Regions from separate parts of the Agathobaculum sp. TL06 genome, predicted to be linked through region 3. Evidence: predicted binding sites of a transcription regulator. Region 3 holds the regulator's gene; each other region holds the start of a gene.
The links. The regulator NrdR, encoded in region 3, represses ribonucleotide reductase genes. The targets are predictions, from matches to a motif close to CACNANATNTNGTG.
Positions count from the first base shown of each region.

Region 1: a site for NrdR is predicted at 1,633-1,646, ahead of nrdD (anaerobic ribonucleoside-triphosphate reductase). Genes of this name have one in related genera too.
Region 2: a site for NrdR is predicted at 1,527-1,540, ahead of ACYQ3S_RS05315 (anaerobic ribonucleoside triphosphate reductase). Genes of this name have one in related genera too.

Region 1 is NZ_BAAGGY010000001.1:128,022-131,302, forward strand. It holds gene nrdD (anaerobic ribonucleoside-triphosphate reductase) at 1-1,589, opposite strand, end outside; gene ACYQ3S_RS00595 (sensor histidine kinase) at 1,710-3,086, opposite strand; gene ACYQ3S_RS00600 (response regulator transcription factor) at 3,083-3,281, opposite strand, start outside.
Region 2 is NZ_BAAGGY010000006.1:133,606-136,886, forward strand. It holds gene ACYQ3S_RS05315 (anaerobic ribonucleoside triphosphate reductase) at 1-1,454, opposite strand, end outside; gene ACYQ3S_RS05320 (P-II family nitrogen regulator) at 1,803-2,501, opposite strand; gene ACYQ3S_RS05325 (DUF1538 domain-containing protein) at 2,494-3,281, opposite strand, start outside.
Region 3 is NZ_BAAGGY010000004.1:35,461-38,741, reverse strand. It holds gene secF (protein translocase subunit SecF) at 1-719, shown strand, start outside; gene ACYQ3S_RS03380 (sugar phosphate isomerase/epimerase family protein) at 809-1,600, shown strand; gene nrdR (transcriptional regulator NrdR) at 1,700-2,155, shown strand; gene ACYQ3S_RS03370 (methionine ABC transporter ATP-binding protein) at 2,431-3,281, shown strand, end outside.

The sequences.
Region 1 (3,281 bases), on a different contig from region 3:
TCCAGGGTTTCGAGCGCAAAAGCGCCGTCCTCCACCAGGGATTTTCCGTTATACAGCTCCTGCAGCTCATTGAGCGCGGTGATGCCGAACGAGGCGGTCGCGGTTTTCATGATGGGCTTGATCTTGTCCGACGGCTTGAGATGGCCGCCGTAAAAGCCGCCCTCGCAGTACGCCAGCGGGTTGGTGGAGGCGCGCATCTCCCCCAGGTACGCATAGGTGCGGATATGCAGCTTACGGATCAGGTCGAGATAGTAGTCCAGCACCTCGTGGAACGGACGATTCTCCTGCTGCGCCCTGGCGTAAATCATCGGCAGATGCAGCGATACCGCGCCGATATTCCAACGGCCGATGAATACCGGCTTGTCCTCTTCATCCGCCGGCTTCATACCGCCGCGTTCATACCACGGGGACAGGAAGGCGCGGCATCCCATCGGGCTGACGATTGCGCCGTATTTTTGATACATGCTGGGAACATACCCTTCTCCCGAAAGCGAGAGCCAGTCCGGATACATGGCCTTGGAGGAGCATAATATCCCCGCCTCAAACACATCCTCCAGCGGTTTGCCGGGGCCGTGCAGCTCCTCGTCGTAAAGGAAAACGATTTTGGGGAACAGCACCGGCTTTTTCTGCCCCTTTTTCCCCTGCCCTTTCCGGCGGACATGCAGCATTGTGATCGAGGCGAGCTTGGCAAACCGGCCCGTGCCGGTACCCATGGTCATCGTAATGAACGGATAGTCGCCGCGGCTGGAGGCCACGGTGTTGAATTTGTACTCCCAGCCCTGGAACCCCTGTTCAAAATCGTTCAGGATATCCGCCATGACCTCTTTTTCGACTGCATCCGCATCCAGCCCCAGGCGGCTGTATTTTTCAGTCAGCAGTTTGTAGCTGCGTTCCGCGTACGGTTCCAGCAGAAGATCGACCGAGGGTACGGTAAAGCCGCCATATTGCTGACTGGCAGCGGACAGCACGATGTCCCCGATCACGTCGAACGCCACGTTGAGCGTTTTCGGCTCGTTATACCACAGGTTGCCCATTTCAAAGCCGCCTTTGAGTACATGCTCTACGTCAAACAGGCAGCAGTTCATCGTATCGCGGCGCGCGGACATATCGTGAATATAAATATAACCGTCTCGGCAGGCCTGCAGCTCCTCCGTATTCATGAAAAACTTCTGGTACAGCTCCTTATTGAGCTGGTTGAAAATCAGGCTGCGCTTGGTGGAAACCAGCGCAGAATCCGTATTGGAATTCTCCTTGTCCCCGATATACATGATGGACTGGCTCTTCTGGTACACACTGTCCAGCATGCCGACAAAGTCCTGCTTGTAGTTGCGGTAATCGCGGTAGCTTTTAGCGACTTCCGGACGCACGGCCTCCAGCGCAGCTTCCACAATATTGTGCATCTGCCAAATCTGCACCTCTGTCATGCCGTGATCTCGGATATATCCTTCCACATGGCCGCAGATCGCTTTAAGCTCATCCTCCGTGAAGGTATACAGCACACGGTTTGCCGATTTATTAACGGCAACGACAACCTTTTGTATATTGAACGCCTCTTTGGTGTGATCCTTTTTGATAACGCGTACCATCATTTTTCCTCACTTGTGTTATTTGGTAGTGGGAATAATTATAGCATACCATATATGGTATGAAAAGAGGCGCACGGTCAAAAATATTCCACAAAAACAACCGGCTGAATTTGACGGTTTTTGTCATGGTTCAGGTTGCCTTTCCCGTGGGAAGCTGAGCGTCGCCAGCAGCCCCGGCTGGGTATTGGCAAACCGCGCCCTGCCTCCGTGTGCGCGGGTGATCTGGCGCACCAGCACGATGCCAAGGCCGTGCTGCGGCAGCTGCTCCCCGGCGGGGCGCCGCATCTGCGCCAGTACCGCCCGCGGAAGGCCGGCACCGTTATCGGCAACCGAGACCGACCAGGACTGCGGAGAAACGGAAAGGGACAGCTTGATATGCACGCTTCCGGTGTTGTGAAGGACGCTGTTGCGCAATAAATTATCCACTGCACGCCGGAGCAGCGCTTCGTCTCCTGTCACCGTCAAGGCGCCGGCCTCGGATGGGATATCCACCTCCAGCGATACCCGATCGTCTGCCAGCGTATTGAGCAGTTCGGCCGCCGCTGCGCGCAGCATCGCCGCTGGTCGAAAACTTCCCTGGTGCAGCGGCTGCAGCTCGTATTCCAGCTTGGAGGCCAGATTCAGATCGCTCACCAGGCGGCCGATCCGCTGGCTCTGTTCACGGATGATGCGCGCTTTGTGCCGCGCCTCCTCGGGCAGCGCTCCGCTGCTTTCCAACTGCGCCGCATTCCCCTGCACCAGGGACAACGGGGTGCGGATATCGTGCGAAACGCCTGCGATCCACTCGGTGCGTGTCCGGTCGCGCTTCTGCAGCATTGTCCGCTGCGTGGAAAGCTGACGGGAGACCCGATTCAAGTCGGCGGAAAGCTGCCCCAGCACACCGCGTTCAGCAAGCCGCGTCCCCTCCCCCTTTGCCAGCGCGCCGATGCCCTCCGCAAGCGGCGCGGCGGCGCGGTACATGCGCCAACCAAGCAGCAGCGCAAGCGCCAGCGCGACCAGCAGGTTCAGCGCCAGTACGCCGGGCGCCCATACTGACAATTGCTCGATCGTATAGGCGGAGGCCCGCATCAGGTATTTCCACTCGCTGCCCGGCTCGCTGGCGAGCACCAGCAATCCATCCGCATCCGACCATACATAAACCGGATAATCCTCCAGGTACCAGCGGGAAAAGGAGGCGATCTCTCCCGCCGTATACTGTCGGGGCAGGTTTTCCGGCATGCGGTCGCTCCAGACAACAGCGCCGCTGTCGTCAAGCTGCATTGCCCAGGCATAACGCTCCTCCATTGCCCGACGCGCTTCTGCGGAAACAGCAAAGCGTCCGTCCGGCTGGCGCTCAATCCCGTCAGCGATGACCCCGACGCGGTCCTCCGGTCTGGGTTTCTCATCCGAACAATGCAAAATGAAGCCCAGCATCACACCCAGATTCAGGATCAGCAAAAACAGCCCCACGCCGATTGCCGCGCCCACATACCGTCCGAGTATCCTGCCAAGCCCCTTCATTGCGTATCCTCCCGTGCGAGCTTGTACCCAAGGCCGCGCACCGTCAGCAGCCAGCGCGGCTTGGAGGGATTCTCTTCAATTTTTTCCCGCAGCCGGCGGATATGCACCATAAGCGTATTTTCGTAGCCAAAGTTTTCCTCGTCCCACACGGCGCGGCACAGCGCGTCTATGGTAACGATATTGCCCCGATTATCC
Region 2 (3,281 bases), on a different contig from region 3:
ATCGCGATACGCGGCAGGTTGATCGACGTGAACGACAGGTTGCCGCGGCCGGTGACGATCTCGCGCGTGGGGTCATACCGGTTGGCGATCACGCGGGTACGGCAGCCCATGTAAGCGCATTCGGTTTCCGGATGGCCGGGCTTGTAATATTTGCGGTTGAACGGCGCGTCCAGGAACGAGAAGTTCGGGAACATCCGCTTGGCCGACACGCGGCAGGCCAGCTTGAACAGGTCGTAGTTCGGGTCGGTCTCGTTATAATTGATCCCTTCCTTGACCTTGAAGATGTGGATCGGGAAGATCGGCGTTTCGCCGTTGCCCAGTCCCGCCTCGGTCGCCAGCAAAAGCTGCTCGGTCGCCAGGCGCCCCTCGGGCGAGGTATCCGTGCCGTAATTGAGCGAGGAAAACGGGATCTGCGCGCCCGCGCGGGAATGCATGGTATTGAGATTATGTACCAGCGCCTCCATAGCCTGATAGGTGGCCTTACGGGTTTCCTTATCCGCGTATTTGCGGGCGAAGCGCACGCACTTGGCCGCTGCCTCCGTGCCAAGGTTCTCCCCCAGCGCGGCGGTCAGAGCCTCGTCATAGCCGTTTCCGCCCGCCAGGCAGGCCCATTTGCCGGTCTGGCGTTCGAGCCGCTCGGTCAGCGCCGCGGCATCCACCTCATTGTTCTCATCCGCGCCGTATACTTCCAGCGCTTTCGCCAGGTTGTCGCGGAACAGCTTGCGGAAGGTCTTCTTGACCCCGGGCGCCATCGAGTAGTCGAAGTTGGGAACGGACTGTCCGCCATGCTGGTCATTCTGGTTGGACTGAATGGCGATGCAGGCCAGCGCGGAATACGAACGGATATCGTTCGGCTCGCGCAGGAATCCATGCCCCGTCGAAAAACCGCCGGAGAACAGCTGCAGCAGGTCGATCTGGCAGCAGGTTGTTGTCAGTGTCAGAAAATCCAGGTCGTGGATATGGATATCGCCCTCGCGGTGCGCCTTGGCGTGCGCAGGGTCGAGAATAAACATCTCATAGAACTGCTTGGCACCCTCCGAACCATACTTGAGCATGGTACCCATCGCGGTATCGCCGTCGATGTTGGCGTTTTCGCGCTTGACATCGTTTTCGAGCGAGGACTGGAAGGTCAGATCCTCGTACACCTTCATCAGCTTGGTGTTCATCTCGCGCACGCGTGTGCGCTCATTCCGGTAGAGGATATACTTTTTTGCCGTGCGGGCATGTCCGTTTTTAATCAGCACCTTCTCTACCGTATCTTGTATCTGCTCAACGGTAGGGATCTCGTCTCCAGCAGCGGCTTCCAGCGCTTTTTCCACCTGTCCGGCCAGATCGCGCGCCATTTCATAGTCCTGGCCGCCCGACGCCTGCGCCGCGCCGAAGATCGCGCTTGCAATCTTATCGATTTCAAAGGGCGCGCGGCGGCCGTCCCTTTTGATGATCTGCTGGATCATATTCGCTGTCCCTTTCCTTTTCGCCGCCGTTTGCGGCGCTTACTAAGTTTCGTAGTGTTTTTTATTTTTCTGCACCATATATTGTGCCTGTATTTGATATTTTACCCCTATCCCTATACAATGTCAAGCCCATTTCGGCTTTTTGGCAGAATCACAAGAAATCAGCAATTTTTCTTGTTGCATTTTCTAATCTTTTCTTTTTTCCCCTGTGGACCATGTGAATAATCCCCTGTGGACAACCTGCCGCCTGTGGATAAAGCTGTGTTCGCGGTGTGGAAAGCTGCCGGAAGACGCAAAAACGCCCACACCATATATTACACAATATATAGTGCAGGCGCTCTGTTCGTTTTAATCCGCCAAACCGATCGCGTTGGATACCGGAAGCGACAGGACAATGCCGTGGCTTTTTGTTTTCATGCCGACCGCTTTCATAATAGCGGTCATGATCTCCTGCTTCTCCTCGCCCTTGACCACGAGGAAAACGATCTCCTTTTCCGCCTGTATCTCGATGCCGAAAAACTGCTTGACCTCATCCTCCGCGATGCCGCGGGCGGAGATCACCGTACCGCCGCGGGCGCCCGCTTTCCGCGCGACGTCCATGACCAGATTGGTATATCCCTGCTCCATGACGACTGCGACTACGTCGAAACCGTCCTTCTTTTCCACTCTGTCCATCTCCAACACCTCCGTTTGTTCTGCCTGTGTCAGCAGCTTGTGCCAACGCACACCGATCCCTGTGACCGGCACCGAAAAAGCGATGCCGCGGCCAGGGTAACGCATTTTCAGCTCATAGCCGAGCCGTTCCAACAGATGCTGCGCCAGTTGATGCCCTGCAAGGCACATCACAATCGCTTTCGATGTTTCGCCCAGACCGAGCAGGTCAAGCATTTCCGTGCGCGCGGTACCCCGCGCCATGCACTCAAAGCTGACCAGCGCGTGATTTTCCCGATAAACGCGCAACACGCTCTCAGCCTGCGCCGTATCGACCACCGCGACAACAAGCTCGACTGCGCTGTGTATCGTCATCTGGGGCTGATACTCACTCATGCAGCGTATCCTCCTGTAATACGATGATTTCATCCTCATCCTCTGCGGCGGGCAGTTCCTCCTCCGCTTCGGCAAGGCGTTGCTTCTTCCTATATAGAATACCAAGAATTTGTATCGTAAGCAAGGGGGTCATTGCAACCATCGCCACAATTCCAAACGCATCGGTCAATACATTGCCGCCCATCGCCTCACACGCTCCCATTGCAAACGGCAGCAGGAAGGTCGTCGTCATCGGTCCGGAGGCTACGCCGCCGGAGTCGAACGCGATACCGGTGAATATTTTGGGTACCAGGAAGGTCAGCCCCAGCGCGACCGTATAGCCCGGCACCAAAATCCAGTAAATTGATAGCCCTGTCAGCACACGCAGCATGGACATGCCGACCGAGCAGGCCACGCCGATGGAAAGGCTCAGCATCATAGCGCGCTGGGATACCGCGCCGTTCGTAATCGTCTCTACCTGTCTGTTCAGAACATGTACTGCGGGTTCGGCCGTGACCAGGAAATAGCCGATCAGCATGCCAAGCGGCACCAGCAGCCAGCTATGTCCCCCGCCGGCGAGCTGTTGTCCCAGGAAATGACCGGCCGGCATGAAGCCGACGTTTACACCGGTCAGGAACAGTGCCAGCCCAACAAAGGTATAAATAAAGCCGACGCCGATCTTCTGCAGCTGCAGCCGGCGAAAACGCCGGAAAACAAGCTGGAATATCGCGCAGAAAACGATAATCGGGAAAAGCGCGGAGCATACCTCTTTAATATATTCCGGCAGGTCGTGCAGGAATA
Region 3 (3,281 bases):
AGGTGCGCGAGCTGTTTCAGGAGGTAACGGGCGTCGATCCGTCCTCGGTCACCTCGTCGGGCGACAGCAATGAAAACGTGCTGATCCGCTCCACCTCGATCGATTCGGAAAAGCGCGCGGCTGTCATCGACAAGATGGTGGAAACCTACAGTCTGGACGAAGAGGGCAAGGATCTCTACAACAATAACGACGTTTCCCCTTCGGTCGGCAGCGACCTGCAGCGCGCGGCGTTCCTGTGCGCGGCGGTGGCGATCGTGCTGATGCTGATCTATATCACCATCCGTTTTGAGCTGACCAGCGGCCTGGCGGCGGTCACCTGCCTGATCCACGACCTGCTGATTATGCTGTCGGTCTATGTGTGGTTCCAGATTCCGCTGGACACCGGCTTTATCGCCGCGGCGCTGACCATACTCGGCTATTCGATCAATGCGTCCATCATCGTATTCGACCGCATCCGCGAGAACCTGCGCGCGGCGCGCAAGGAGCCGTTTGAGGAGGTCGCGGAGCGCAGCGTCTGGCAGACCATGGGGCGTACCATCAACACGACCCTTACCACGCTGTTCACGGTCGGCATGATCTTTATTCTGGGTGTGCCGTCGCTCAAGCAGTTCACGCTGCCGCTGATCGTGGGCATCGTTGCGGGCGCCTGGTCGTCGATCATGCTGTCGGCAAGCTTCTGGTCGTTCTACCGCAAGCATTTCCGCAAGAAGCGTATCTGAATATAGGAAAAAGCGCATACTGCGCGAAACAACGGACGGGGGTGCGGCGCGTATCCCCGTCCGGTTTTTTTGGAAAAGGAGGGACCCCCTTGCGTCTGGGCATTTCGACCGCGTGCTTCTATCCGCAGCCGGTGGAGGAGATACTGCCCATCCTGGCCGGACTGGGCGTGCATGCGGTCGAGGTTTTCTTTAATACGGAGAGCGAGTTCTCGCCGCGCTTTTATGAGCAGTTGGGTGCGCAGGCGCGGCAGCTGGGACTGGATATCGTGTCGGTCCACCCCTACACCTCGCTGATGGAGGGGCTGCTCCTGTTCTCCGACTACCAGCGCCGCACAGAGGACGGGCTGATGCAGTACCAGCGCTATCTGGAATGCGCGGCGGCGCTGGGCGCGCGCTTTTTCACTTTCCACGGGGAGCGCGATATGGGGCATGCGGACGATCCGGCGCGCTGGGCGCGCAAGTGCGGGGTATACCGCCGGCTGTGCGGACTCGCAGCCTCCTGCGGCGTGACGCTCGCGCAGGAGAATGTGGCGTGGTGCCGTTCGCGCGACCCCGCGTTTCTGCGCGCCCTGTACCGCGACGTTCCCGCGCTGCGGTACACGCTCGACATCAAGCAGGCGCACCGCGCCGGCCGCCACCCGCGGGAATTCATCGATGCGGTGGGGGACCGGCTGGTAAATATCCATATCAACGATTTCTCGGCCGAGCAGAGCTGCCTGCTGCCCGGGGCGGGGACGATGGATTACGCGGACTTTTTCTCACGCCTGCGCGCAGCCGGCTACAGCGGGCATGCGCTGATCGAGGTATACCGCTCGAATTTCACGGGGCCGGACGACCTGGCGCGCGCCGTGCGCGTGCTTTCCCGCTTTTTAACGGTTTGACGGGGTAAATGCGCCCGCTGTGGTTGACTTTTTTATACAAGGGGTGGTATAATAACCACAAATGATTCACATTTTATAGGATTGCGAGGGTGAAGCCCGATGAAATGTCCGTTTTGCGGCTATGAGGACAGCAAGGTAGTCGATTCGCGGCCGACCGACGAGGGGACGAGTATCCGCCGCCGGCGCGAATGCCTCAAATGCCTCAAGCGTTTTACCACCTACGAAACGGTCGAGCGCATGCCGCTCATGCTGGTCAAGCGGGACGGCACCCGACAGGCCTACGACCGCCAGAAGCTGTTGAACGGGCTGATGAAGGCCTGCGAAAAGCGGCCGGTTTCGCTCATGCAGCTCGAGCAGATTGTGGATAATGTGGAGCAGAAGGTGTTCGGCTCGCTCGAGAGCGAGGTATCCAGCAAGGTCATCGGAGAATTGGTCATGGAGCAGCTCCGCAAGGTGGACGAGGTGGCCTATGTGCGCTTTGCCTCGGTCTACCGCCAGTTCAAGGATATCAATACGTTCATGGAAGAGCTTAACACTTTGATTAAAGATAAATAAAAATCCTTGACAAATCCCGCAAAGCGCGGTACACTAATAAACAAGCAATATACTATAGAAATTGTAGGAAAAGGAGGAGACCGTAATGCTGGCACTGCGAATGTCCATGTGCATGATGTGCGGTTTTGCTCGTTTTTCTGCAATACAGCCGTAACAGGGCTGGTTATGCTGCAAGCGGGCCGTATTTGTCATGCGGCGCGATGCGGTTCAGATGGAAAGCGAGCGGAAAGCAGGACTGCTTTCCGCTTTTATTTTGAAACGAGGGGGAATAAGGTTTGGAACAGGATGTCATTGTGCGAATCCAAAACCTGAACAAGACGTTCCGCGGGCGCGCGGGTACGGTCGTGGCGCTTGACGGCGTCAGTCTGGACATCAGGCGCGGCGAGATATTCGGCATCATCGGCCTGTCCGGCGCGGGCAAATCCACGCTGGTGCGGTGCATCAATTTTCTGGAAAAGCCGACCGAGGGTACGGTCACGGTGGACGGGCAGGAGCTGGGGGCGCTTTCCAAAAAGGAGCTGCTGCAGGCGCGCCGCTCCATGGGCATGATCTTCCAGCAGTTCAACCTGCTGCAGCAGCGCACTGCGCTGCAGAATATCTGCTTCCCGCTGGAAATCGCGGGGACAGGTAAGGCGGAGGCGGAAAAGCGGGCGCGTGAGCTGCTCGATATCGTCGGCCTGAGCGACCGCGCGGGCAATTATCCGTCCCAGCTTTCCGGCGGCCAGCAGCAGCGCGTGGCCATCGCGCGGGCGCTGGCGACCAACCCCAAGATCCTGCTCTGCGACGAGGCGACCAGCGCGCTGGACCCGACGACGACGCGCTCCATCCTCGCGCTGCTCAAGGAGATCAACCAGACGCTCGGCATCACGATTGTGGTCATCACGCATGAGATGGCGGTTATCGAGGAGATCTGCCAGCGCGTGGCGATCATCGATTCCAGCCGCATCGCAGAGGTCGGCACGGTCGATCGGGTGTTCACCCGCCCGCAGTCCGCGATGGCAAGGAAGCTGATCTATCCGGATGGCAGGCGGGAGCGCCTGGCCACGGGCAGGCATTACTGCCGCATCGTGTTTGACGGAAACTCGTCGTTTGAGCCGGTGGTATCCAACATGGTGCTGGAATGCAA